3 regions of the Alishewanella sp. HH-ZS genome follow, and region 1 is predicted to be linked to each of the others. Evidence: predicted binding sites of a transcription regulator. Region 1 holds the regulator's gene; each other region holds the start of a gene.
The links. The regulator sigma-54, encoded in region 1, starts transcription at its own class of promoters, with help from an activator protein. The targets are predictions, from matches to a motif close to GTTGGCACGNNNNTNGNNT.

Region 1 (8,045 bases):
CGGCTTGGGCGCCAGCAACGGATTAACCGGCTGGAAGGTGGTTTATTGCTAAGCGGCTTTGTCGGTTATCAATATTTATTATTTACTCAACTTGCGTAAGACAGGAACTATGGCCTCTCAGACTTTTCGTGATCAGGCGCTGCAAGTACTGCGAATAGAAGCTCAGGCGGTGCAGCAACTGGAACAATACCTTGATCAGCACTTTGAACGTGCCTGCCAACTGATTCTGGACGCCAGCGGCAAGGTGATTGTCAGTGGTATTGGTAAGTCAGGTCATATTGCCAATAAGATCGCAGCGACCCTGGCTTCGACCGGTACGCCGGCGTTTTTTGTCCATCCCGGAGAAGCCAGCCATGGCGATCTGGGCATGCTTTCAGCCGGTGATATTATGATTGCCATTTCAAACTCCGGCGAAACAGCGGAAGTCTTGACCATAGTACCGGTGATCAAACGCCTGGGTATTCCGCTGATTGCGATGACCGGTAAACCTGACTCTACTCTGGCACAAGTTGCCGATGTGCATATCTGTGTCGCTGTAGCACAGGAAGCCTGCCCACTGGGTTTAGCACCAACCGCCAGCACTACCGCTACCCTTGCTATGGGTGATGCCATTGCCGTCGCGGTGCTGGATGCCAGAGGCTTTTCTGCTGATGATTTCGCGCTGTCACACCCCGGTGGAAGTCTCGGCCGCAAGCTGTTGCTGCGCCTGTCAGATATTATGCATCAGGGCGAGCAGGTCCCTATCGTTGCCCGGCAAGCCAGTATTAAAGACGCCTTACTGGAGATATCAAAGAAAGGCCTGGGGATGACCACTATCGTCAATCCCGATGGCAGTTTGGCCGGTATTTTCACGGATGGTGATTTGCGACGTATTCTGGACCAACGCCTGGATATCCATACCGTAGCCATTGAACAGGTTATGACGGCGAATTGCATTACTGCCAAAGCCGATATGTTAGCGGCAGAAGCACTGAACATTATGCAGCAAAAGAAGATTAACGGCTTGATCGTAGTCGATGAGCAGCGCCAGCCGGTGGGCGCCTTAAATATGCATGATTTATTAAAAGCCGGGGTGCTATAAATGGAGCTGTATCAGCAACTTTATCAACCACTCAGTGACCAGCAAGCAAACCTGGCCCGTCAAATCCGCCTATTAATATGTGATGTAGACGGCGTATTCTCGGATGGTCGGATCTATCTTGGCAACGCCGGCGAAGAGTTAAAAGCGTTTCACACCCGCGATGGCTATGGCATCAAAGCATTGCGCCAGGCCGGTATTGAGGTGGCGGTCATCACCGGCCGGCGTTCCGCTATTGTAGAGCAGCGCATGAAGGCACTGACTGTAAAGCACATCTATCAGGGCCAGGAAAATAAAATGGCCGCCTTTGCGGAAATTCTGGCGCTGTTGCAACTTCAGCCAGATCAGGTTGCCTATATAGGTGATGATCTGGCCGACTGGCAGGTAATGCAGCACTGTGGCCTGGCTGTCGCTGTGCGGGATGCCCATCCCTATCTGCAACAACAGGCGCACCTTTGCACCAGTTTACCCGGTGGCTATGGCGCGGTGCGGGAACTGTGTGATTTGTTACTGATTGCACAGCAGCGCTTTCTGCAATTTGATGGTAGCAGCACATGAGAAAGTTTTTCGTATTAAGTGTCACCGCCCTGGTACTGCTTGCGGCCTACTTATGGTTTGCGCCGCAAGGCGGCGATACCGATCGCCAGGCCGACCGCGAATTCCTGCCCGATTATATTGCGGAAAACCTGACCTTGCGTGTTTATGACCAGCAGGGCTATATTGCGGATCATCTGCAAGCCAAACGGCTGGAACATTTTGAGCAACTGGGTTTTACGCAGTTTGAATTGCCGCGCTACACCCTGTTTAACGATGAACATCAAGCCGCTTGGGAAATCAGCAGTCAGCAAGGTATTTGGTTTCCGGAAGATAAAATTATTCTGGAACAGCAAGTCCTGCTCAGAAATTTGCTGCCTGGCGAGTTTATTGAACAGGTTGAAACAGCCTCATTACAAATGCTGTTGCCAGAAAAAACGCTGCAAACGCATGAGCGGGTGCGGCTTAGCGGACCAGGCTTTTATATTCTGGGCATCGGCCTGCAGGCCGACCTCACGGCACAACATTTAGTGCTGCAAAAACATCTGGAAACGGTATACGCCAATGAAAACTAAGTTATTAATCGCTGCAGTATTTTTTAGTTCGCAAGCTCTGGCAGCGACGAAGCCAGATCATACTTTGCCGATTGCGATTAACGCAGATAATACTGAGGCGTCCATTCGCGATAATATCGCGGTTTACGTCAACAATGTCGAAGTCACCCAAGGCTCCTTGCTAATCAAAGCCGATAAGCTGGAGATCAATGCCAGTGCCGGTAAAGGTAATGAGGTGTTTATTTTTACCGGTCGTCCGGCTACCTATTCCCAGTTACTGGAAGGCGACCGGCCGGTAACAGCCCAAGCGAATGAGATCCGCTACGATTTGGCCAGCCGGACCCTGACGCTGACTGCGGATGCCGAGCTTACCCAAAGCGGTTCTCTGGTGCGTGGTGATGTGATTCGTTATAACATCGAGTTACAACAGTTAACGGCCGGCAGTGAACAAAACCGGCGGGTAACCACCATTTTCACGCCAGAAACCAAGGAAAATCAATGAAGTTAGTGGTTTCACATCTGGCCAAAAGCTATAAAGGCCGGCAGGTGGTAAAAGATGTCAGTCTGGAAGTCAAAGCAGGTCAGATCGTTGGCTTGTTGGGACCCAATGGTGCCGGCAAAACCACCACTTTTTATATGATTGTTGGTCTGGTGCCATCCGATAAAGGTCAGATCACGTTAAACGAGCAAGATATCACCTTCGCCCCTATTCATCAGCGGGCCCGGGCGGGTATTGGTTATTTACCGCAGGAAAGTTCGATTTTCCGCAAATTGACGGTATACGACAATTTGCTGGCAATTCTGGAAACCCGAAAGGAACTTAACCGCCAGCAAAGGGAAGAAATCGCCGATGACCTGCTGGAAGAATTTCATATTGGCCATATTAAAAATAGCCTTGGTATGGCGCTGTCCGGTGGTGAGCGGCGGCGGGTAGAGATCGCACGCGCTCTGGCCGCAGATCCTGCTTTTATTTTGCTGGATGAACCCTTTGCCGGCGTGGACCCGATTTCGGTGCTGGATATTAAAAAAATTATTCAGCACCTATGCCAGCGCGGCATCGGGGTACTGATCACTGACCATAATGTGCGGGAAACCCTCGATGTCTGCGAAATAGCCTATATTGTCAGTCATGGTGAATTAATTGCCGCCGGCTCGCCGCAGGATGTGTTAGCGAATCAACAGGTCCGCGATGTATACCTGGGTGAGCAATTCAGGCTATAGTAGGGCAATCAGCGTCAAGTCCTCCACCCGCTGACACGGAAGGCGCAATCAGGCGGCACAGACCGCAGCCACTTCCAGGATGGAGGGGATATACTCAGGAGAGAATCAGACTTACATGAAGCCGTCTTTACAACTTCGCCTTGGCCAACAGCTAACAATGACGCCGCAGCTGCAGCAAGCGATCCGCTTATTGCAGCTTTCCACCATTGAGCTGCAGCAGGAAATTCAGGAAGCGCTGGATGCCAACCCCTTGCTTGAGCCCGACGACGACTTCGAACCGGGCACGCCCGAGACCGACCTGAGCCTGTCGAATATCAACCGTGAAGAAAGCAGCGGGTCAACGTCTGACAGTGAAGACTACCAGGCTGGTAATGACGATTATCCGGAATTTAATGACGTTAGTGAGCGCGATACCAGCGAGGCAATGGCCGAGCAGAATATCCAGGAGGACTTACCACTGGACAATAACTGGGACGATTTAGTCAGTGCCGCCCCGGTCAGCAATGGCGCCCTGCCAGACGAGGATCTGGTATATCAGGGCGAAACCACTGAAACCTTGCAGGATTATTTGCGTTGGCAAATGGACCTTACCCCTTTTTCTGAGACAGACCGCGCCATTGCCGAAGTCATTATTGAAGCCGTCGATGAAGCCGGTTTACTGACCATAGATGTGGAAGATATCTTAGCCTCACTGCAGCTGCCGGATGTCGAAGCCGATGAAGTCGAGGCTGTATTAAAACGGATCCAATTGTTTGACCCTGTCGGTGTGGCGGCCCGCTCAGTGAAAGAGTGCTTGCTGATCCAGCTACGGCAGTTTGATCCTGCCACCCCCTATTTAAATGATGCAAAACAAATAATCAGCGAATATACCGACTTTTTAGCTAACCGGGACTTTCGTTCTTTGATGCGGGTGACTAAACTCAAAGAAGATGAGTTAAAAGAAGTGATGCGCCTGATCCACAGCCTGAACCCGCGCCCCGGCGCCGATGTGATCAGGCAGGAACAGCAATATGTGATTCCTGATGTAGTGGTTACCAAGGTTAAAGGTCGTTGGCAGGTGGAGCTGAATCCGGATGCCATGCCCAAAGTGAAAATCAACCAGCAGTATGCTGCGCTGTCCAGAACGGTCAGAAGCAGTACCGACAGCCAGTTTATCCGCTCACATCTGCAGGAGGCGAAATGGTTTTTGAAAAGTCTGGAAAGCCGCAACGAAACCTTGCTAAAGGTCGCCAACTGTATCGTGCAACAGCAACAAGCCTTTTTTGAGCATGGCGAAGAGGCCATGAAACCCATGGTATTAAATGATGTGGCAGAAATGGTAAGTATGCATGAGTCAACAATTTCCCGGGTTACTACCCAAAAGTATATGCATACGCCGCGCGGAATTTTTGAACTTAAATTCTTCTTCTCCAGTCATGTTAGTACAGAGAGTGGTGGTGAATGTTCATCTACCGCCATCCGTGCCTTTATTAAGAAATTGGTGGCAGCAGAGAACCCGGCTAAGCCACTGAGTGACAGTAAGATGGCAGAAATCTTATCCGAACAGGGGATCAATGTCGCAAGGCGTACCATCGCCAAGTACCGTGAATCGCTGTTTATTGCGCCATCTAATCAACGAAAGACCTTGCTGTAAGTGTCTTAACAAGAAGGAAGAGTCTATGCAAATCAACTTAACTGGCCGTCATGTAGAAATTACCGACTCTCTGAGAGAATATGTAGACAGTAAATTTTCCAAGCTGGAGCGTCATTTCGAGAATATCAATAACGTGCATGTTATTCTGAACGTGGAAAAACTGAAGCAAATCGCTGAAGCCAAAGTACATTTGAACGGCGGTGAAGTTTTTGCTGTGTCAGAGGATGAAAATATGTATGCTGCAATTGACCAGTTAATTGATAAACTGGACCGGCAAGTGATTAAACACAAAGAAAAGTTGTCGCGACACTAACCATGATAAATTTAAGCGCTATGCTGGAGAAGAACTGCACCAAGAGTGCAGTTCTTTTTAACAGCAAAAAACGGATCCTCGAATATATTGCCGAGCTGGCTCATCAACAGCTGCCAGAGATGTCTGAGTACAGCATTCTGGAAGCCCTGATGACCCGGGAAAAGCTGGGTTCAACCGGTATTGGTGGTGGTATTGCCATTCCCCATGGCAAGCTCGACTGCGTCACCTCACCGATCCTGATATTTGTGGTAAGCCAGGATCCGATCCCCTTTGACGCTATCGATAACCAGGGCGTCGATATTTTTTGTGCCATCCTGATCCCGAAAGATCAGTGTCAGGCTCACTTAACTACACTTTCTGGTATTGCAAAACTGCTGACCCAAAAAGATCTGACCAAAAAGATCCGACATGCCAGTTCTGATCAGGAGCTGTATCAGTTATTAATGGACTATAGCCAACAAACGGGTGAAAAATGAAACTGCTGGTAGTCAGTGGCCGCTCAGGTTCAGGAAAATCGGTGGCGCTGAGAGTAATGGAAGATTTGGGCTACTACTGCGTCGACAATATTCCGGTTAATTTATTACCGACTCTCGCTAATGCGGTGATGGGTCAGTATGAGCGGGTTGCCGTCAGTATTGACGTACGTAATCTGCCGAATGAACCGGAAGAGCTGGCGGAGATCCTGTCTTACCTGCCGCGTAAGCTGGAACTGACTATCCTGTATCTGGATGCGGACCACACTACCCTGATTAAACGCTTTAGCGAAACCCGGCGTTTACATCCGCTATCTCACCAGGCGATGTCACTGGATGAAGCGATCTCCCGCGAACAGCAACTGTTAGATCCTATTGCCAGCCGCGCCGATCTCTATATTGATACCACTGACCTTAACGTACACCAACTGGCAGAAGTATTGCGTGAACGGATCCTTGGCCAGAAAACCGGTCGCCTGGTGATCCTGTTTGAGTCCTTTGGCTTTAAATATGGCATTCCCAAGGATGCCGACTTTGTGTTTGATGCCCGTTTTCTGCCCAATCCGCACTGGGAACCAGAGTTAAAGCCCCTGACGGGTCTGGATCAGCCAGTAAAGGACTATCTGGCGGCAGAAGCCATAGTAGGTAAATATATCTGGCAAATTAACAGCTTTATCAGCAGTTGGTTACCGCATCTGGAGCGTAATAGCCGCAGCTACCTGACAATCGCTATCGGTTGCACCGGTGGCCAACACCGTTCGGTTTATATCGCGGAAAGTCTGGCGGAAAGCTATCGCAGTCAACGTGATGATGTGCAAATCCGGCACCGGGAGTTAAAACGTCATCATGGCCGCTAAACTCAGTCAACAGGTTACCATCATCAATCAGCTGGGGTTACATGCCAGGGCTGCCACTAAGTTGGTACAACTGTGCCAGAAATTTTCGGCTAAGGTTGAACTGGTGCAGGATGACGGTAAAACGGCCGATGCCGGTAGTGTGCTGGCACTGCTGATGCTGGCCAGTAGCAAGGGCAAAACCCTGACTGTTACCACTGAAGGGCCTGATGCTGCAGCAGCGCTAGAGGCGATAGTGGCGTTAATAGACGCCGGCTTTGACGAGCTCTGAACCGGCGATTTCGGCCGGTTTTTCTTTATTCCCCCCCCTAAATCTGCTATCTTTACTGCCTTGTTCAGTTTTTTTAATTGAAAATTAGTAGCTTGAACTACTCTTAAACAGCAATCCGCGCCACGCTGGGGTGCGTATCAACCGCAATTTCAGGCTATCTAAACAGGAGTAGCTTATGTTATATGTGGTCCTCTCGATCTTTTTGCTCGCCTGTATCGCGCCACATCTGTATCGACTGCTCGGTAAACATACTGGTCTGGTGCTAGCGTTGTTACCCGCTACGCTATTTATCTATTTCGCCAGCCAACTCAGTGCCGTCAGTCAGGGGCAGCCGCTGCTGCAAAGCTGGCCATGGTTTCCGGGGCTGGGTATTCAGCTCAGCTTTATGCTGGATGGCTTGTCGTTACTCTTTGCCTTACTGATCACCGGTATCGGCACCTTTATCCTCTGCTATGCCGGCCAATATCTGCAAGGGCATCCGGCACTGGGGCGCTTTTTTTTATTCTTGCTCAGCTTTATGGGCGCCATGCTCGGCCTGGTATTATCCGATAATCTGATCACCTTATTTGTGTTCTGGGAACTGACCACCGTCAGCTCCTTTATGCTGATCGGCTTTAATCACGAAGATAGCGAGTCACGCCAAAAAGCCCATCAGGGGTTGATGGTAACAGTGCTGGGTGGTTTGGCGCTGATGACAGGGCTGATTATGCTGGGTATGGCCGCGGGCAGCTATCAACTGAGTGATGTGCTGCAACAGGATTTGACCGGTCACAGCCTCTATCTACCGATGCTGATCCTGATCCTGCTGGGAGCCTTTACCAAATCAGCGCAAACACCTTTTCATTTCTGGCTACCGAATGCGATGGCAGCTCCAACACCGGTAAGTGCTTACTTACACTCTGCAACTATGGTAAAGGCCGGGGTTTATCTGCTGGCGCGCCTGCAACCCAGCCTGGGAGGCAGTGAAGTCTGGTTGCTGACCTTAAGTGCAGTGGGAGCACTCACTATGCTGACCGGTATTTTCCTGGCCAGCCGCGCCACCGGCATCAAAAAAGTGTTGGCCTATTCCACTGTGATGGCGCTGGGTACCCTCACCATGTTACTGGGGTTAGGT
Region 2 (8,045 bases), on a different contig from region 1:
AGTTTAGTTATTTGCTGCAGGATCCGCTCTATCTGGTGCGGATCTGGGAAGGAGGCATGTCGTTCCATGGCGGCTTACTTGGGGTATTGGCGGCGATGGCACTGTTTGCCCGCAAATATCGCAAGTCTTACCTGGCTCTGGGCGATTTTGTTGCGCCATTGATCCCGCTTGGGCTGGCTGCAGGGCGGATCGGTAACTTTATCAACGGTGAATTATGGGGCCGGCCGACTGATGTGCCCTGGGCGATGGTTTTCCCTACCGGTGGTGACATCGGCCGCCATCCGTCACAACTCTATCATGTGGCGCTGGAAGGACTGTTGCTGTTTGCGATCATTATGCTGGTTCGCCGTGCTAAACCGGCAACCGGCACCCTGGGCGGCGTCTTTCTGGTCGGTTATGGTATGGCGCGCTTTACTGTCGAGTTTTTCCGTGAGCCGGATGCACATCTTGGCGTTTTATCCTTTGGTATGACGATGGGGCAGTGGCTATGCTTGCCGATGATGATTGCCGGCCTGGCAATTATTGTTTTCGCCCGCTCCCGTGCCGTGACTGCCGGAGCTAAAGCATGAAGCAGTATCTTCAATTATGTCAGCGGATCATTGAGCAGGGAACCTGGGTGGAGAATGCCCGCACCGGTACCCGCTGTTTAACCGTCGTTAATGCCGATCTGGAATATGATGTGGCAAATAATCAGTTTCCACTGCTGACTACCCGCAAAAGCTATTACAAGGCGGCGATTGCCGAGTTGCTGGGTTATTTGCGCGGCTATGACAGTGCGGCACAGTTCCGTGCACTTGGTTGCAATACCTGGAATGCCAATGCTAACGAAAATCGCGCCTGGCTGGCTAATCCACATCGTAAAGGTGAGGATGATATGGGGCGGGTGTACGGTGTGCAGGGCCGGCGTTGGCAGAAACCAGATGGTACCACCCTGGATCAGCTACAAAAGGTGGTGACTAATCTTAGTCAGCGTATTGATGACCGGGCAGAAATCCTGACCTTTTACAATCCGGGTGAGTTTGAATTAGGGTGTCTGCGGCCTTGTATGCATACCCATACCTTCAGCCTGCTTGGCGATACCCTGTATCTGACCTCCTACCAGCGTAGCTGTGATGTGCCGCTTGGCCTGAATTTTAATCAGGTACAATGCTTTGTGTTGCTGGCGCTAATGGCACAGATCACAGGTCTTAAACCGGGCAAGGTGTATCATAAGATCGTTAATGCCCATATTTATGAGAATCAACTGGAGCTGATGAAAATACAGCTGCAGCGCGAGCCTTACCCGTCACCGCGTTTGACTATAAACCCTGATATACGTAGCCTGGCCGATCTGGAAACCTGGGTCACACCGGATGATTTTGTGTTGCACGATTATCAGTGCCACCCGCCGATTAAATACCCTTTTAGCGTCTAGTCAAAAAATCATCTCTTGTTGTGGCCTGTTTTTTGCTTTAAGCAAGTTGATAACCAGCAAGAGGTGATTATGAACAAGTGTCTTGGCCTGCCGCTAGTGGCATTGCTTGCCAGCTGCGCGCATCAGCAACCTGAACCGACAGTGTCGATGCCGGTTCGTCAGGTCTCTGCCGTTGGCTTAAGCCCACAGCCCCTGGGTTTTTATACCCAGCGTCTGGCGGAACAGCTTTTTCAAACGCCTGCCGGACAACAACCTCAGTTGCGGCATAAAATTGCCATCAGTAGTTTTGTACCGGTGCGGCAATTGTCACTGGTCAATGCTGGTACAGAGCAAACGGATTTAGCCAATCAGCTGGCGGAAAGTCTACTCACCGAAGCGGTACAGCGCGGCTATGAAGTCGTCGATATCCGGTTACGTGCGGCGGTACTATTGCAACAGGATCATGAACAAGCCTTTTCCCGCTTATTACACGAGCTACAGCAACAACAGCAAGCCCGGGTGTTACTCAGTGGTACCTTTGTACCGCAGGAGGATGGCTGGATTGTTAATGCGCGGCTGATTGATATTCAAAGTCAGCAGGTGCTGGCTGCTGCCACCGACTATGTGCCAGATAATGTGTTGTGGAGTGCGGAGAAGATGCTGAAAAGAGGTAATTTTTTATATCGTAGCGATCGAATTGGAGAGCGCCCATGAACAAATCAGCTATCAGTGTCGCTATCTTGCTGGCATTGAGCGGTTGCGCCCAGCAAGCGGCACAACCCAAGGTAGTGCCAGAAAACGCGGTGTCAATGCGCGGTGACTTAGCAAGGCAAGAACGTATTTTACAGCAGAAGGCTTTTGCTGTTGAGTCTGCCCCGACGCAGCAGCGACAAACCCCGGTTATCACGCTGGACCATTATGCTCGTAATCTGGTACATGATTTGATGGCAAATCACCATCGGGTAGAAGAGCAAGCCATGGTCGCCGTGACGGATTTGGCATTTCTGGATTCTGATTTGCAGCACGGCTCGGTATTCACCAATCACCTGAGTGAAGCCATTATCTATGACTTGCATCTGTTTGGTGTGCCGGTACTGGATTTTAAAGTCACCGATTATATCCGGGTGACGGAGAAAGGTGACTTTGTACTGAGTCGTGATTTTAGCGAGTTATCGGCAGAGTTACCGATCAAATACGTGGTTACCGGTACTGTAACGCGGCATCAGGCTGGAGTGATGTTAAACGCCAGATTAATCCAGATTGACAACAAAAGAGTGATTTCGGCGGCTCGCACCTTTGTACCAGCGGCGGTTTATAACGCTATTCTGCAACAGCGTCAGGATAACAGTTTAAAATTAAAACAGGGTTGATTGCCGGTGTTGTACCGGTAATACGAAATCTGAGTAGTTAACATCAATACGCTCTGCACAAACCTCGTTATTTTTCTGAGGCTTTGCTAAAGTTTAAGCCAAGGCTGCCGACAAGTAGAGGTTAGCCTAATCTGGGGTCAGGAGCGTATGATGAAAAGCAACTATCTGGCATTGCTTGCCGGTGCCGTCTTGCTAAGCGGCTGTTACAGTTACCAAAGATCGGAGTGTGATAGCAAAGGCAATTGCCGGACTGAGGTCCGCCGCCAGGTACAGGACCAGTCAGCGGCCGATCGGGTTATGCCGGTATCTTCCGGTCAGACGACCAGCCCGCTTCGGCAAAATGGCTGGATGGTGCCGCATCAGTATGTCACCAGTTTAAATGCCAACAAGCAACTCAATGACTATGTGGCACAAATGGCCATGCAACTTGTTGAGACTTTCCATTATTTCCCTGTAGAGTCACGGGTTGCTGTGGCGTCTTTCGTCGATCTGGATAGTGAGTTAAATCGCACTAATGTCCTAGGTAACCAGCTGGCAGAAGCCTTTATTCATCAGTTCCAGCAATTTGGTATCCAGGTAGTGGATTTCAAAACGACTCGGGATATTCAGGTGACACCCAGCGGCGATTTTGTCTTCAGCCGGCAGCATAGTCAGCTTGATATGATGCAGCAGATTGATTATGTGTTATCCGGAACTATGGTGTTCTTGCCTCGTGGTATCATGATTAATGCCCGGGTAATCAATTTCCGCACTAAGGTTGTGGCAGCGAGTTCGCAGCAGCTGATCCCGCATTTTGTGGTTAGCTCGCTGTATCCGCAAATACTGCGCTAGGAGATGGCCGCCCCAACAGGAATCGAACCTGTAACTGCCCCTTAGGAGGGGGCCGTTATATCCATTTAACTATGGGGCGGGCGGCGCAGAGTCTAACAGACTGAAAAGATTCTGTGAATCTTTTCGATGGCGGCTAGTTTGCCGCCAGACTGACGATATCACCAGTTTGAATATGATTGAGTAATTGTTGTGACGGCGACGCTGCCCAAGCGCCATCTGGCGTCACTTCAGTTAGCAGCAGTTGCAGTGGACTGTGTAATAAGCGGCGTATCTGGGCATCCTGAGGATCACGTTGTAACTGAATAATCTGGATCTGGTCACCAACCTTTAAACCATGATTGGTGCCCAATGCGATCTGAATTTGTTGTTGGCGAACCTGTCGGATTTGGGTGAGTAAAGGCTGGCATTGCAGTTGTTGACTAATATCCTGTGCAGCAGTGCGCAATACCTGATCAATTTTCTGCCCATATGGCATCTGCCAGAATGCCATGCTGTGGCTGCCTGGGGTTGACTCTGCCGATGGCCAATAGCTGCCCGTACGATACTCCTGTTGATAGCGCACCCGGCGTTCAAAGGTGTCATATAGCCAAAGTTCAAAGGCAAAGAAACGCTCATGTTGCGCGCTTTGCCAGAATTTATGTAATGGTCTTCCCAGCGACAAATCGTTAATACTAGCCAGAAGCACAAATTGATGACCTCGGGCAAAAAGCGCATCTGCGCTAGCCTGATCTAGCATTTGTAACGGAATAATTTGGGGTGCGGGTTCAATCACTAAAGCAGGTGCATAGTCGCGGAGGTGGCGTTGTAGCTGCTTACTGCTGTCACTACCTAGCTGAAACAGCTGACCGATGATCGCATCCTGGCGTGCCTGAAGTTGCACGTCACTGACCAGTAACGGTATCCGGTATTGCCCCCGGCAAGCTTTACCCTCGGCTACGATATGGGCTTTCAGTGTTATTGTTACCTGGTTTTTACTTTGAACCTCCGACAGCAATTGCACCTCCTTCAGCTCGGCAGCACTACTAAGCGTGATCTGACTATGCTGCATAATGCCTTGAATCACCTGCTGCTGGCTTTGTAAACGAGCGCCGGCAAACAGGCTGGCACGTTGCAGAGCGTCTTCGATAGCTGCGCGTCGGGCGCTGTTCAAATCGCCACGCTCTATAGCGGCTTGCCCGGTCGCTTCATACCAGTTAGCCAGAGCGGCCGTATTCAACCCCAGACTGAGACAGCCCACAGCTGCCAGGATCGCGCCTTTGATTATTTTCAGTTTCATAACAAACCTGTTAATCACCACGTTGGTAATAACATGTATAAAGCAAAGTTTATGCCTAACTGGCATTTTTTTTGCTAATAACAATACAGCAGTTTGGAACGCATGCTGTTTCAGTGCAAGCTGGCGGTGTGTATTGGTTAACAGTAGGGCTCTCAAACTGTGCTGTCGTGAGTAGTTTGGCAGTGCAGGCTAAGACTAAAGGTAACTATTATGAACAGGTTAGGTATTGTTTTGCTCGGCGGTGTGCTCGTTACGGCTGGCTGTAGTCAGTTTGCCGATCGTCATATTGAGTACCAGCATGAGACACCAGTTAGCTTCCCAGTGATTACTGCGCTGGGTGCAGCGCCAATATCGTTACAGCAGGGCAGTAACGAGACGCAAAAGATGCTGCTGGCTATGCGGGCGTCAAAGCTTGAGGCCTATCGTGAGTTGGCGGAGCGGGTATATGGTCAAAGAATTGACAGCCAGAATACCGTCAGTGCTATGGTGGCAAAGAATGATATACTTGAAGCTTCAGTTCAGGGCTTGATCCGTGGTGCCAGGGTAGTGAAAAGCTATGCTGTAGATGATACTTACGTGACGGAGCTGGAGCTCAATTTTGCCGAAGTGTATGCCACCTTGCAACATACTCAACCAAAACAAAGTATCCGGAGTGTGCGCTACCTGTGGTAGCGCTGGTCAGGCTTTAATGCCTGGCCCTTTATTTTCAACAGCCGGTTGGCCTTTACTGGTATAAGTCAGGCCGGATTTGCCTTTCGCGCCCAATAATTCATTCTTAAAGCGTTGCAAAATAAGCTGGCTTTGCTCCAGCGCTTGCTGATTAACGGCGGTTTGAGCTTTGCAGTTGGCTAGTTTTTGTTCCAGCAGTGAACGTTGTTCCAAAAACCAGGCTTCAGTTTTTATCGCTGCTAGCTCTGGCAGTGTCGCAAGTTCAGCATCAGTGGCACTAATTTGTGTTAACAGCGCCGTTTTCTCGGCAATAACCTGCTCTAAGGTTTCAACCTGTCTTTCAGCGAGAGCGGTTAGTTCATTTTTTAAAAGCAGCAACAGCGCATCTAATTGCGCTGCTTGCTTGGTCAGGACAGTGATGATGGGCTCGTAGCTACTGTTCATTTGCGGTCGAATAAATCGCCTTCAAATTGCATAATGCGTTTCGCCAGCATCTCAACATTCACTTTATATTTGCCTTCGGCGATGGCTTGTTTGATTTTATTTACCCGCTCTTGGTCAATACCAGAGCTGTTAGCGGCTTTTTCCTGTAATTTGGAAAATTGCTGTGCCTGTGGGGTAATGGATACCGAATCCTGCTTTTGTACTGCCTGATTGCTGGCATTTTGTTGCACCGCCGTTTGCTGGCGTTGAACTAATTGCTCAGTGCTACCGGCATTGCCGGCCTTGTCAGTTTTGACCTGCGGTGCATTTTGCTGCAGGTTGTTGATATTTATAGCCATATTAGAACCTCATCACCTTAAACACAGTCCTTATGCTTAGGTTAACGGCAGTTTGCCTCTAAACTTTAGCACTTTTTTCAGAATTTAAAACCGGACCTTTACCTGATTGACACCGGTCACTTCGGTGCTAATGGCACGGCCAGATTGTTGATTACGCACCTGGATTACGTCACCCAGGGTACCATCCTGTTGTGCAACGCCTGTGGCGGATACGGCAAGGCCACCTTGGCTGATTTCTATTGTAACAATATCTCCCCGGCATACAAGACAAAGATCCTGTAAACTAAGGATTTGGCCCGCACTCAGGCTGCGTTTATTGCGACTGCCGGCAACTGCTGCGGTATCCTGCACGATATTGCCACGTACCAACCGACGTTCCCGGCGTTGCACTTCCAGCATATCGGCAGTGATGACGGTTCCTGGAGCAATATTTTGTCTGCTGACGACCAAGGTTAACCATTCCGTCAGCCGGGCGGGCAGAAACAACTGCCAGCTAGTTGGCTCAGTACAACTAATCTGTACCGTAGTTTGGCGCGGGTTGGCATTGGCCGGCAGACTGATTTGTGGCTGATGGGCGCAGTCTTTACTGCCAATCCGGCTATCAAGTGCCGTGACGTGGATTTCGCTCTCCAGCTCATCGACTGCCCATGCCGTTTGCAGCCAGTCCTTTACCGCATCAGTCAGTTGCGATGGACTAAATTGTTGCACTTGCGCCTGACACCAGGGACTGATGCTGAAGGCAAGTAGCAGGATGCCGCTGCGGATAAAATTTTCGTACTTTTTCATATGGTTTGGCTATGCTTTACGAATAAAGGGTTATAACATGCCTTAAGTTAGACAGCGCCGTACTTTTGACTACGACGTTACCACGATATGCAAATACCAAGCCGTTTGGCTGCCTAAGGAGAGCTTGATGTCCAGTATTCTCGATTCCGTTAACCAACGTACGCAGCTGGTTGGGCAGAACCGCCTGGAGTTATTGCTCTTTAAGCTCAATGGTCGCCAGCGCTACGGTATTAATGTGTTTAAAGTGCGGGAAGTTTTGCAATGTCCAAAGCTTACGGCTATGCCGAAGCGAAATCCTTTTGTGCGTGGTATTGCTCATATTCGCGGGCAAACGATTTCCGTGATTGATTTAAGCCTGGCAACCGGTGGTAAGGCAATCGCCGATTTATCGACCGCCTTTATTATCATTTCCGAGTACAACCGCTCGGTACAGGGGTTTCTGGTCAGTGGGGTAGAGCGTATTGTTAATACGAATTGGGAATCGATTATGCCACCACCCAAGGGTACCAGTGGCAAGCAAAGTTACCTGACCGCGGTGACCGAAATTGATAAAGAGTTAGTTGAGATCCTAGACGTTGAAAAAATCCTCGAAGAGATTTCCCCTTCGCCGACGATGATTCATGATGAGGCTGTTACCCAAAGTATTACTACTGATCTGGGAGGGCGGGTGATTTTAATCGCCGATGATTCTGCAGTCGCCCGTAATCAGGTAAAACGGTCATTAGAACCACTGGGTGTCAGAATGCATTTGGTCAATAACGGTCGCGAGGCGCTGACTTATTTACAGCAGCAGGCGAAAGAGTGTCAGGAGTCAATTACTGAAAAAGTTGGCTTGTTGATCTCTGATATTGAGATGCCGGAAATGGACGGCTACACCCTGACTGCAGAAGTGAAAGCTGACCCTAAACTGCGCCGTCTGCACGTTATTCTGCACACCT
Region 3 (8,045 bases), on a different contig from region 1:
GGGCTCCCGGAGCCAGGCGAGCGCTAACGGTTTCGCCGCTGTTGATAGCACTCAGAATCGTCTGGCCATTCGCCAAAGAGATCATCACGCCTGGAATATTAAAACGACCCGTGCCGCCCATGACAATAGGAGCGGTACCGTCACTATTGATCACGATAGCACCAACTGCGCCGGCAGCTTGAGCTGCGGCTAGTTTAATATCAAAGCCGCAGGTACCACGCTGCATAACAACCAATTTACCGGCCAGAGCTGCGCTATTAGTCAGTGCAGTACAGGCTAAAATTGGATTAGCAACGGCCAAATCAGCCTGAACCGGGCTTATTGTCGACAGTGGCACTGTGGTTGAAGCTTCAACTGCCTGGTAATTGCCAGCTGCTGCTCCGCTTAATACCGAAAAATTCGTTGAGCCAGCGACAAAAGAAGTACCGTCATAAGTTGAGGCGGCAACACTCATTACCCATGGAGCAGGAGTACCCACGGTGCCAGCGCCCGGACCACTGTTTCCAGCTGAAACAGAGACAAAAACACCGGCTTGAGTTGCACGAAGTTTTGCGGCTGCCGCTATTGTGGTCAGGCTTGTAGTACTGCCACTGATTGAGTAGTTGATAACATCGACACCATCCGCTACCGCGGCATCAATCGCAGCCATCGTATCGCCGCCAAAGCAACCCCGCTCAGCAACGCCACTCGGACTGGTGTAACTGCTATTCCAGCAAGCTTTGTATGCCGCAATACGTGCACGCGGAGCGATACCCGTTACAAAACCAGCAGGCTGGCCGTCAATAATAGCTTGCACCCGCTCGTTGCCCGCCGCTGTGGCAGCAACGTGAGTACCGTGGTTATCCGCATCCCGGGGCGAGCGATATTCACCTGGCTGTAAATTATAAACAGAGGTAAAGGCTTGGTTGAAAAAGCGCGCACCGATCAGTTTATTATTACAACGAAAGGTTGCATCCTGGCCAGAATCACAAAAACCAGTGAATTTTTCCAGCAATGAGTAAGTACCGTCATCAGCGAAGCTTGGATTCTCAGGCCAAATACCGGAATCGATAATACCAATAACGACGTCTTCGCCTTTCACTCCAAGGGTATGCTGACCATTTGCACCGTTTAAACCAAGGAATTCAGGTGTGTTTGCTGTATCCAGTTGCATTGGTTCATCCAGCCAGATACCAATAACATCAGGATGTTGTTGTAAGCGCTGAGCCTCGTCAGCAGTTAACACCGCAGAAAACCCGTTAAAGGTGTGTGTGAAAGAGTGCAGGATATTGCTGATGCCCTGTTGTTCAGCCAACTGCTGATGGAACTGTCTTACCCGTTCATTATAGGCCTGCATAGCGGGTGATTGGGCATTGTACATATTGCCCGCCGCCAGTTGGTTGTTAGGTGCCAGCTCGCCTAAATTTACCGCTTGCTCAACGCCAGTCAGACCTTTAACCTGAATAATATAGGGAGCCTTGGTTGCTGAAAGCTCAGACAATTGAAGTTCGCTGGTATCAACGCTGATCTCAAACGGGTTGGCAGCAAGGTTAGGGTTGGCAACAACGCTGCCGATTGAGCAGGTTGCTATCACAGACAAGCTCAATAGCTTGATTTTAGTATTAAGTTTTTTTGTTAGCATTATTTTTATTTCTCATTATTAAGATCGTACTTAGCTTTAGCACCAACTTGAATAACTATGCTAAAAAAACACCTTTATAGTTAACTGTAAAGAAAACTGACAGCTATATGATGTTTTTCGGCAAGTGTTTAAATTGGTGTAATAAAAGCTGACAGTATTAACGCTTTGCTGTGTAGCTACGACGAGTCTTTGCTAAACCAATCATCCCTAACAACAATAAAGCCAGTGTGGCGGGAGCCGGTACGGGTAGCCGCGCATTACCAAGAGAGATCTCAATAACACCTAATGAGCTGCCTGCTGAAATGTCCATAAAACCAAAATCATCAGCAAAAAAGAGTTGGTAGCTGATGTTGTTGAACTCATCCAGGACTTCGAAGGTTAAAAAAGACAGGCCTTGTTTCAGATTGCTCATCGAAAACTCAGCATAAAATAAATCGCTCATTTGCTGAACAAAACTTGTTCCAAATAACGTCAACTCAAACCAGGCTTCGACCTCAAATTTATCAACATCAAATTCAAACGCCTCTAGCACATTGATGCTGACAGAACCTATTAAGGCTTTATTGCTACCTTCAACTTCATAGATATCCTGACTAAGGATCAGAGAAGCGTGAGCAGAAGGTTGGAACAATACAAAGGACCCGGCTAAAAGCAGTAGCGCAGAAAAAAACTTCTTCATTAATTCGTACTCCTGGATTATTAATGTTTATTATAAATTATGCATTTTTATGCAGTTTGAGAGTAACTGCACTGCAAAATCCAGGATGCACGCTTCATGCCAGCTCATTAACAGCAAGGTCAACTCTGTTAACAATTAAGCGGTTTTCTTTATTCTTTTAACCTAGAACGGATGGTGCGGAACCTATTCTTTTGGTGGGGCTACAGCATCTGCTACCTGAACTAGCTACAGGTTGCAGATGCTGAATACTAACGGTAAGGATTGCGTGATAACTTTGTGAACTGGCTAAGGATGATGATAGTAGCTGTTAAACTATAGGTAAACATAATCAGTCGGCTCCAGGCCGCCATGCTTAAACCGGCAAATTGCCAGTCCACACCACCACAGGTGCCGGTAACCTCAAATACTGCAGGCAGCCACTTATCTAACGCCAACCAGGTTGGAAAATCCGCAAATAAGGCACAGGTCGTAAAGCCTCCTCCGGCCAGGATTTGTTCGATATTTACCAGCTCCTGCGCCTGATACAGGCCATACAAAGCGCTACCCAGCCATAAGCTCAGTGTGGCAAACCTCAGCATTGCGTTGCGAGGTGCCAGTAACGCCAGTAACGCCGCCATTAAAATACCGGCAAAAGCAACCCGGATATAGATACATTTAATGCAAGGCTGATAATTTAATGCGTACTGGAAATACAGCCCGGTTAGCTCCATAGCCAGAGCGGTTAGCGCTAACAGCAACCAGGGCCAGCGTTGCATCGATAAGGATTTCAGTGTTTTAAACATGGTATGACGATCTGTTATTGTTGTTTTGCTGGCTAATCTAAGGGATTTCAACAAAATACACAATGCAAGCCGAAGGGCAGTGGCAAGCTGGCAAGCTATTTTTACAAGCTGACTTGTTAATGGCATCGGCTCTGGTACAATCAGTGCCAACTTATAAGAACCATTATTGACACGGATAACGGTGCATGACCAATCTGATTAAAGCGCAAAGCCCGGCGGGTTTTGCCGAAGAATATATCGTCGATTCTATCTGGAACGGCAAATTTGCCCCGGGTTCTATTTTACCGGCAGAGCGCGAGCTCTCCGAATTAATTGGTGTTACCCGTACCACGCTACGTGAAGTATTACAGCGGCTGGCGCGTGATGGCTGGTTGACTATTCAGCATGGTAAACCCACTAAAGTAAATAACTTTTGGGAAACCTCAGGCCTGAATATTTTGGAAACCCTAGCCCGGCTGGACGAAGAGCGGATGCCGGATCTGGTCGACGAGCTGTTATCTGCCCGGACTAATATCAGTGCGATTTATATTCGCGGCGCCATTAAAACCCATCAACAACAGGTCATTGATGTCCTTACCGGTGCTGAGCAGTTGGAAGATACAGCCGAAGCCTTTGCTGATTTTGACTATAACCTGAACCATGAATTGGCTTTACATTCGTCAAACCGGATCTATGTGCTGATTTTAAATGGTTTCCGTGGTTTGTATAACAAAATTGCCCGCTTTTACTTTTCCAGTCCGGCGGCGCGGGAACTGGCCCGCCAGTACTATCAGCAATTAAAAGCCCTGGCGCAAACCGGCAAGCATGATGATGTGGTGATGACAGTGCGTAAATATGGTATTGACAGCGGTAAGATCTGGTCTGAACTGCGGCCGACCATTCCGCGCGATCTGATGGAATAAGCCAAGTTAGGCTAAGATAAAAGCCGCAGCCCGCTCTGCGGCTTTTTTATACCTGCCGCACTGGGCTGACTACACTTTTTGATATAAGATATTCCCAATTGTTATAAGTGAGTCCTTAGCGGAGCCCAAGATGTCAGCAGATGCCATGACCTGCCGGAAAGTCAGTGAGATCTATCTGGATAACAACGCCACCACGGCGGTGCTACCCGGCGCGGCAGATGCCGTGTTGCAATGTATGCAACAGGATTTTGGTAATCCCAGCAGCACGCACAGTACCGGCATTAAAGCCAAGGCGTTGTTAGAGCACAGCCGCAAGCTGGCGCGCCAATTATTGGGCGCTGATAACGGCGACATTATCTTTACCTCAGGCGCTACCGAAGGCATCCAAACCTCAGTGCTGTCGGCATTGCTGGCGATCCGTGAGCGCGGCTTGGCGGGGCCTGACACCCTGTTACTCTATGGCGCAACCGAACACAAGGCGGTGCCGGAGAGTCTGAAACACTGGAATTGCCTACTACAACTTAATGCCAGTATCCGTGCCATCCCGGTACTTATCAATGGCCTGCTCGACTTAGAGGCGCTGGCAGAGCTGCTGCCAAAAGCGGCTCTGGTCTGTACTATGGCTGCCAATAACGAAACCGGTGTGCCGCAGGATTTGCAGGCGATTGAGCAGTTGTTGAACCAGCATAATGCTGATGCTTACTGGTTGGTTGATTGTGTACAGGCGCTGGGCAAAATGCCGCTCAATTTGGCGGCAAGCCGCATTGATTATGCGCCCTTTAGTGGTCATAAACTTTATGCCCCCAAAGGCATCGGCTTTTTATATGTGCGCAAAGGGGCACCTTATCAGCCACTGATCACAGGTGGTGGCCAGGAAGGTGGCTTACGCTCTGGTACCGAAAACCTGCCGGGTATTGCTGCGCTAAACTATATCTTTCAGCAATTGCTGGATCCCGAGCACAGCATCTTTGTCGGTAGCAACCAACTTTATCAATACCGCGAACAACTCTTAGCGGCACTACGTCAGTTATTTCCGGCACTGGTGCTAAACAGCGATTTACCGCAGGCACTGCCGACCACGTTAAATTTCTCGGTCCCCGGCTTTTTTGCCAAAGATATTCTGGATCTATTCGACGCTGCCGGTATTCGGGTCAGCTCAGGATCGGCCTGTAGTTCAAAAGTCACAGGTAGCTTTGTGCTGGATGCGATGGGGTTGGAGCGCTGGCGCAGTGAAGGGGCGATCCGCTTATCCTTTGGGCCGGCGTTTAGTCAGGCCGAGTGTGAGCAAGCCTGTCAACGCATCCTCAGCCTGGTGTCGGTGGTTAAGCAACATGGTCTGGTATTAACAGACGGCGATCCGTTGAATATACCGACCAGCAGCGGCCTGTATCAGTTTAAACATGATGCCTGCTGCAGTTATTTGCTTCTGTGTCAGCAAAGCCGCCAAGCCCTGATTATTGATCCGGTGCTGGCGTTGACCGAGCGGTTATCGAATATTGTTCAAAGCCGCGGCCTAAAGCTGGTCGCCGTGCTGGAAACCCATATTCACCAGCAAGCCGGACAAGCTGCGCTGCTGTTACGTCAACTCTTTAGCGGCCAACAGTTTGATCAAACCGGTTGGCCGCAGGATCAACAACAGTTGCACATCGGCCCCTACCAGTTAAGCCGTATCGCCACACCCGGCCATAGTCCACTGGCCTATAGCCTGTTGCTAAAACAAGCTGGTGAGCTGAAAGCCGCTTTTGTCGGCGATCTGCTATTACCCGGCGGCATTGGCCGCACCGATCTGGCAGGTGGCGATGCGCTGATGTTACAACACAGCCTGCAACAGCTGGCGGCTCAGCTTTACCCCGAAACCTTGCTGTTTTCCAGTCATGATTATGCACAGCGCTTTGTCACCCGTTTAAGTCTGGCGCTACAGGAAAGCCCGCTGCTGGAAAGCCTATTGGCCGGCGCACCGCAGCAACAATGGCAGCAGGTGTTAAATCAGCAATGTTGGCAGTTGCAGCAAGCCAGCAGTCACCTGTGTGGCTATGTTGAAGTGGCTAACGACGATGCCATTGCCTTACTGCAGTCGGCACAGCTGCCAGACTTATTAGCAGAACCTGGTTTGGTCGTGCTGGATGTGCGTGAGCCCTATGAGCAAAGTGCCGGTGCTTTGAACCGTTATTTGCCCCTTAGTGCAGAGGTACTCGAAGTGCCGTTATCCCGGCTTTGCGATGCGGTATTGCAACAGCAATTACAACCAGAGCAGAGCTTATTGCTGGTTTGTCGCAGTGGTAATCGCAGCTTGCTGGCGGCACGGGTGCTGCGGCGCCTCGGTTTTAGCAAATTGTGGAATCTGCAGGGTGGGGTGGCATTACTCAGTTAGTGCTGCCGTCACTTAGTAAAAAAAACGCCGGCAGAGCCGGCGCAAACATGCTGCATCAGGTAAACCGTTAATAGAAAAACTGCTGTAATGGGTTGAGTAACCGTACCAAACCTTTGTTAAATTTCAGTGGCGCGCTTAACACCGACAGGCATAAACAGTCTTCATCAGCCCGGGTATGCGGCGTATGTGTGTCGGCTGGGGTGTTGATTAGCAAGTCCCCGGCACCATACTCGCCATTTTCATCACAAATCGTGCCGCTTAGTACCAGTGTCATTTCCAGACCCAAGTGGGTATGGTTCGGAATTTCTGTGCCCTTATCAATATACAATAACGACACATGCATCTTATCGCCCGCCGGTAACTTGGCGGTGGCAATACCACCAAGCTGCAGCCACTTGCCCTGCTGCTCAGCCAGACGGCTTAGCGCGCGCGGGATGGCAAATTCACGACCATTGATCTGTACTTTCACCAGTTCGCGAGCCGCTTTCTGCCGCGGTTTGTCCAGCTGCGGCTGCCCGGTGATCTCTGCCAGCAGCGCGGTAAAATCGTCAGTGTCGTTCTGCTCAAGCGGCATACTTGCTAGCATATCAGCCTGGTCGTTATGAATGTCCTGACAAACACGCTGACAATGCGGGCACAAATCAATATGAGTGGCTACGGCAAGGGCCACATCGGCCGACAGAGTGCCGGCAACATATTGCTCCATTAACATCATGCCGGGATGGAATTTAACTGCGTGTGTCATCTAATGCCTCTCTTAAACGGTCTAACGCCAACCGGATCCGTGATTTAACGGTACCCAGCGGGATGTCGAGCTCTTCTGCTACTTCCTGATGTGATTTTTCTTCCAGATAAACTTTTTGCATTACCAGCCGCTGTGCGACCGGTAAGGCATCAAAAAACGGTGCCAGCTTTTCGCTCAGTAACATGGTTTCCCACTGATCGGTGGCGGACTCTTCCAGCTCCGGATAGTCACCGTCAGCCCACAGATCGTCCGCACTAATATCATCTTTACGACTCTGCTTTTTGCGCAGCATGTCAAAGCGTACATTACGGGCGATGGTAAAAATCCAAGTTGAAGCACAGCCACGACTGGGATCAAATAAGCGGGCTTTCTTCCAAACGTTTAACATGGTGTCCTGCACCATCTCCAGCGCCTGTTGTTCGTTACCGAACATTTTCATACCAAAGGCTTTTAACCGTGGCGCAAAATAATTAAACAACTCCGCATAAGCCGATTTATCGGCGTGCAAGGCAACAAAGGTCAAGGCATCTTCCCATTGACCGGTGCGGATATGTGGCTCGGCGCTCTCGGCACTGATAGTCATTCGGTCTGGCATCCTCGTGGTCGTCCCCGAGTGCTCATGATGCCCTGTCAGCACGGTAGAATCCAACATAATTCGTTTTCCTGGTATGGCCAGTAGCTGTTCTAATGGGTTCCTGATGTTTTACGCGGCCTGACACTGAGTAGATTGATTTTTTATCAATCAATAAATCGAACATAAACAGCAAAATTATCGGATTTTTTTCCTAAAAAATCTAAGTAAACTAGTTTTATTGGATTAGCCAAAGGAGGCAACGATGAAAAACATTCTGGTAATTAATAGCTCAATCAGCGGTAGCAATGGCAACTCTAACAAGCTGGTGCAGTTTTTACTGGCACAGCTGTCTGGCGCCCAGGTAACGGAAA

Region 2: the regulator sigma-54 is predicted to act here: its motif matches at 4,911-4,929, upstream of A9165_RS02910 (flagellar assembly protein T N-terminal domain-containing protein).
Region 3: the regulator sigma-54 is predicted to act here: its motif matches at 2,386-2,404, upstream of A9165_RS14295 (PEP-CTERM sorting domain-containing protein).

Annotation. Positions count from the first base shown of each region.
Region 1 is NZ_LZEJ01000014.1:39,256-47,300, reverse strand. Features, by position in the region: gene A9165_RS07530 (calcium/sodium antiporter) at 1-99, shown strand, start outside; gene A9165_RS07525 (KpsF/GutQ family sugar-phosphate isomerase) at 110-1,081, shown strand; gene kdsC (3-deoxy-manno-octulosonate-8-phosphatase KdsC) at 1,082-1,636, shown strand; gene lptC (LPS export ABC transporter periplasmic protein LptC) at 1,633-2,187, shown strand; gene lptA (lipopolysaccharide transport periplasmic protein LptA) at 2,177-2,668, shown strand; gene lptB (LPS export ABC transporter ATP-binding protein) at 2,665-3,387, shown strand; gene A9165_RS07500 (RNA polymerase factor sigma-54) at 3,503-5,020, shown strand; gene hpf (ribosome hibernation promoting factor) at 5,046-5,333, shown strand; gene ptsN (PTS IIA-like nitrogen regulatory protein PtsN) at 5,336-5,809, shown strand; gene rapZ (RNase adapter RapZ) at 5,806-6,663, shown strand; gene A9165_RS07480 (HPr family phosphocarrier protein) at 6,653-6,931, shown strand; gene A9165_RS07475 (proton-conducting transporter membrane subunit) at 7,107-8,045, shown strand, end outside.
Region 2 is NZ_LZEJ01000004.1:101,528-109,572, reverse strand. Features, by position in the region: gene lgt (prolipoprotein diacylglyceryl transferase) at 1-569, shown strand, start outside; gene A9165_RS02935 (thymidylate synthase) at 566-1,414, shown strand; gene A9165_RS02930 (FlgO family outer membrane protein) at 1,484-2,107, shown strand; gene A9165_RS02925 (FlgO family outer membrane protein) at 2,104-2,763, shown strand; gene A9165_RS02920 (FlgO family outer membrane protein) at 2,914-3,594, shown strand; tRNA gene A9165_RS02915 (tRNA-Arg) at 3,599-3,673, opposite strand; gene A9165_RS02910 (flagellar assembly protein T N-terminal domain-containing protein) at 3,728-4,870, opposite strand; gene A9165_RS02905 (LPP20 family lipoprotein) at 5,081-5,542, shown strand; gene flgN (flagellar export chaperone FlgN) at 5,549-5,983, opposite strand; gene flgM (flagellar biosynthesis anti-sigma factor FlgM) at 5,980-6,321, opposite strand; gene flgA (flagellar basal body P-ring formation chaperone FlgA) at 6,406-7,107, opposite strand; gene A9165_RS02885 (chemotaxis protein CheV) at 7,235-8,045, shown strand, end outside.
Region 3 is NZ_LZEJ01000043.1:1,588-9,632, forward strand. Features, by position in the region: gene A9165_RS14290 (S8 family serine peptidase) at 1-1,573, opposite strand, end outside; gene A9165_RS14295 (PEP-CTERM sorting domain-containing protein) at 1,779-2,300, opposite strand; gene dsbB (disulfide bond formation protein DsbB) at 2,549-3,082, opposite strand; gene fadR (fatty acid metabolism transcriptional regulator FadR) at 3,268-3,984, shown strand; gene A9165_RS14310 (aminotransferase class V-fold PLP-dependent enzyme) at 4,115-6,355, shown strand; gene A9165_RS14315 (ChrR family anti-sigma-E factor) at 6,423-7,100, opposite strand; gene A9165_RS14320 (sigma-70 family RNA polymerase sigma factor) at 7,084-7,683, opposite strand; gene A9165_RS14325 (FMN-dependent NADH-azoreductase) at 7,937-8,045, shown strand, end outside.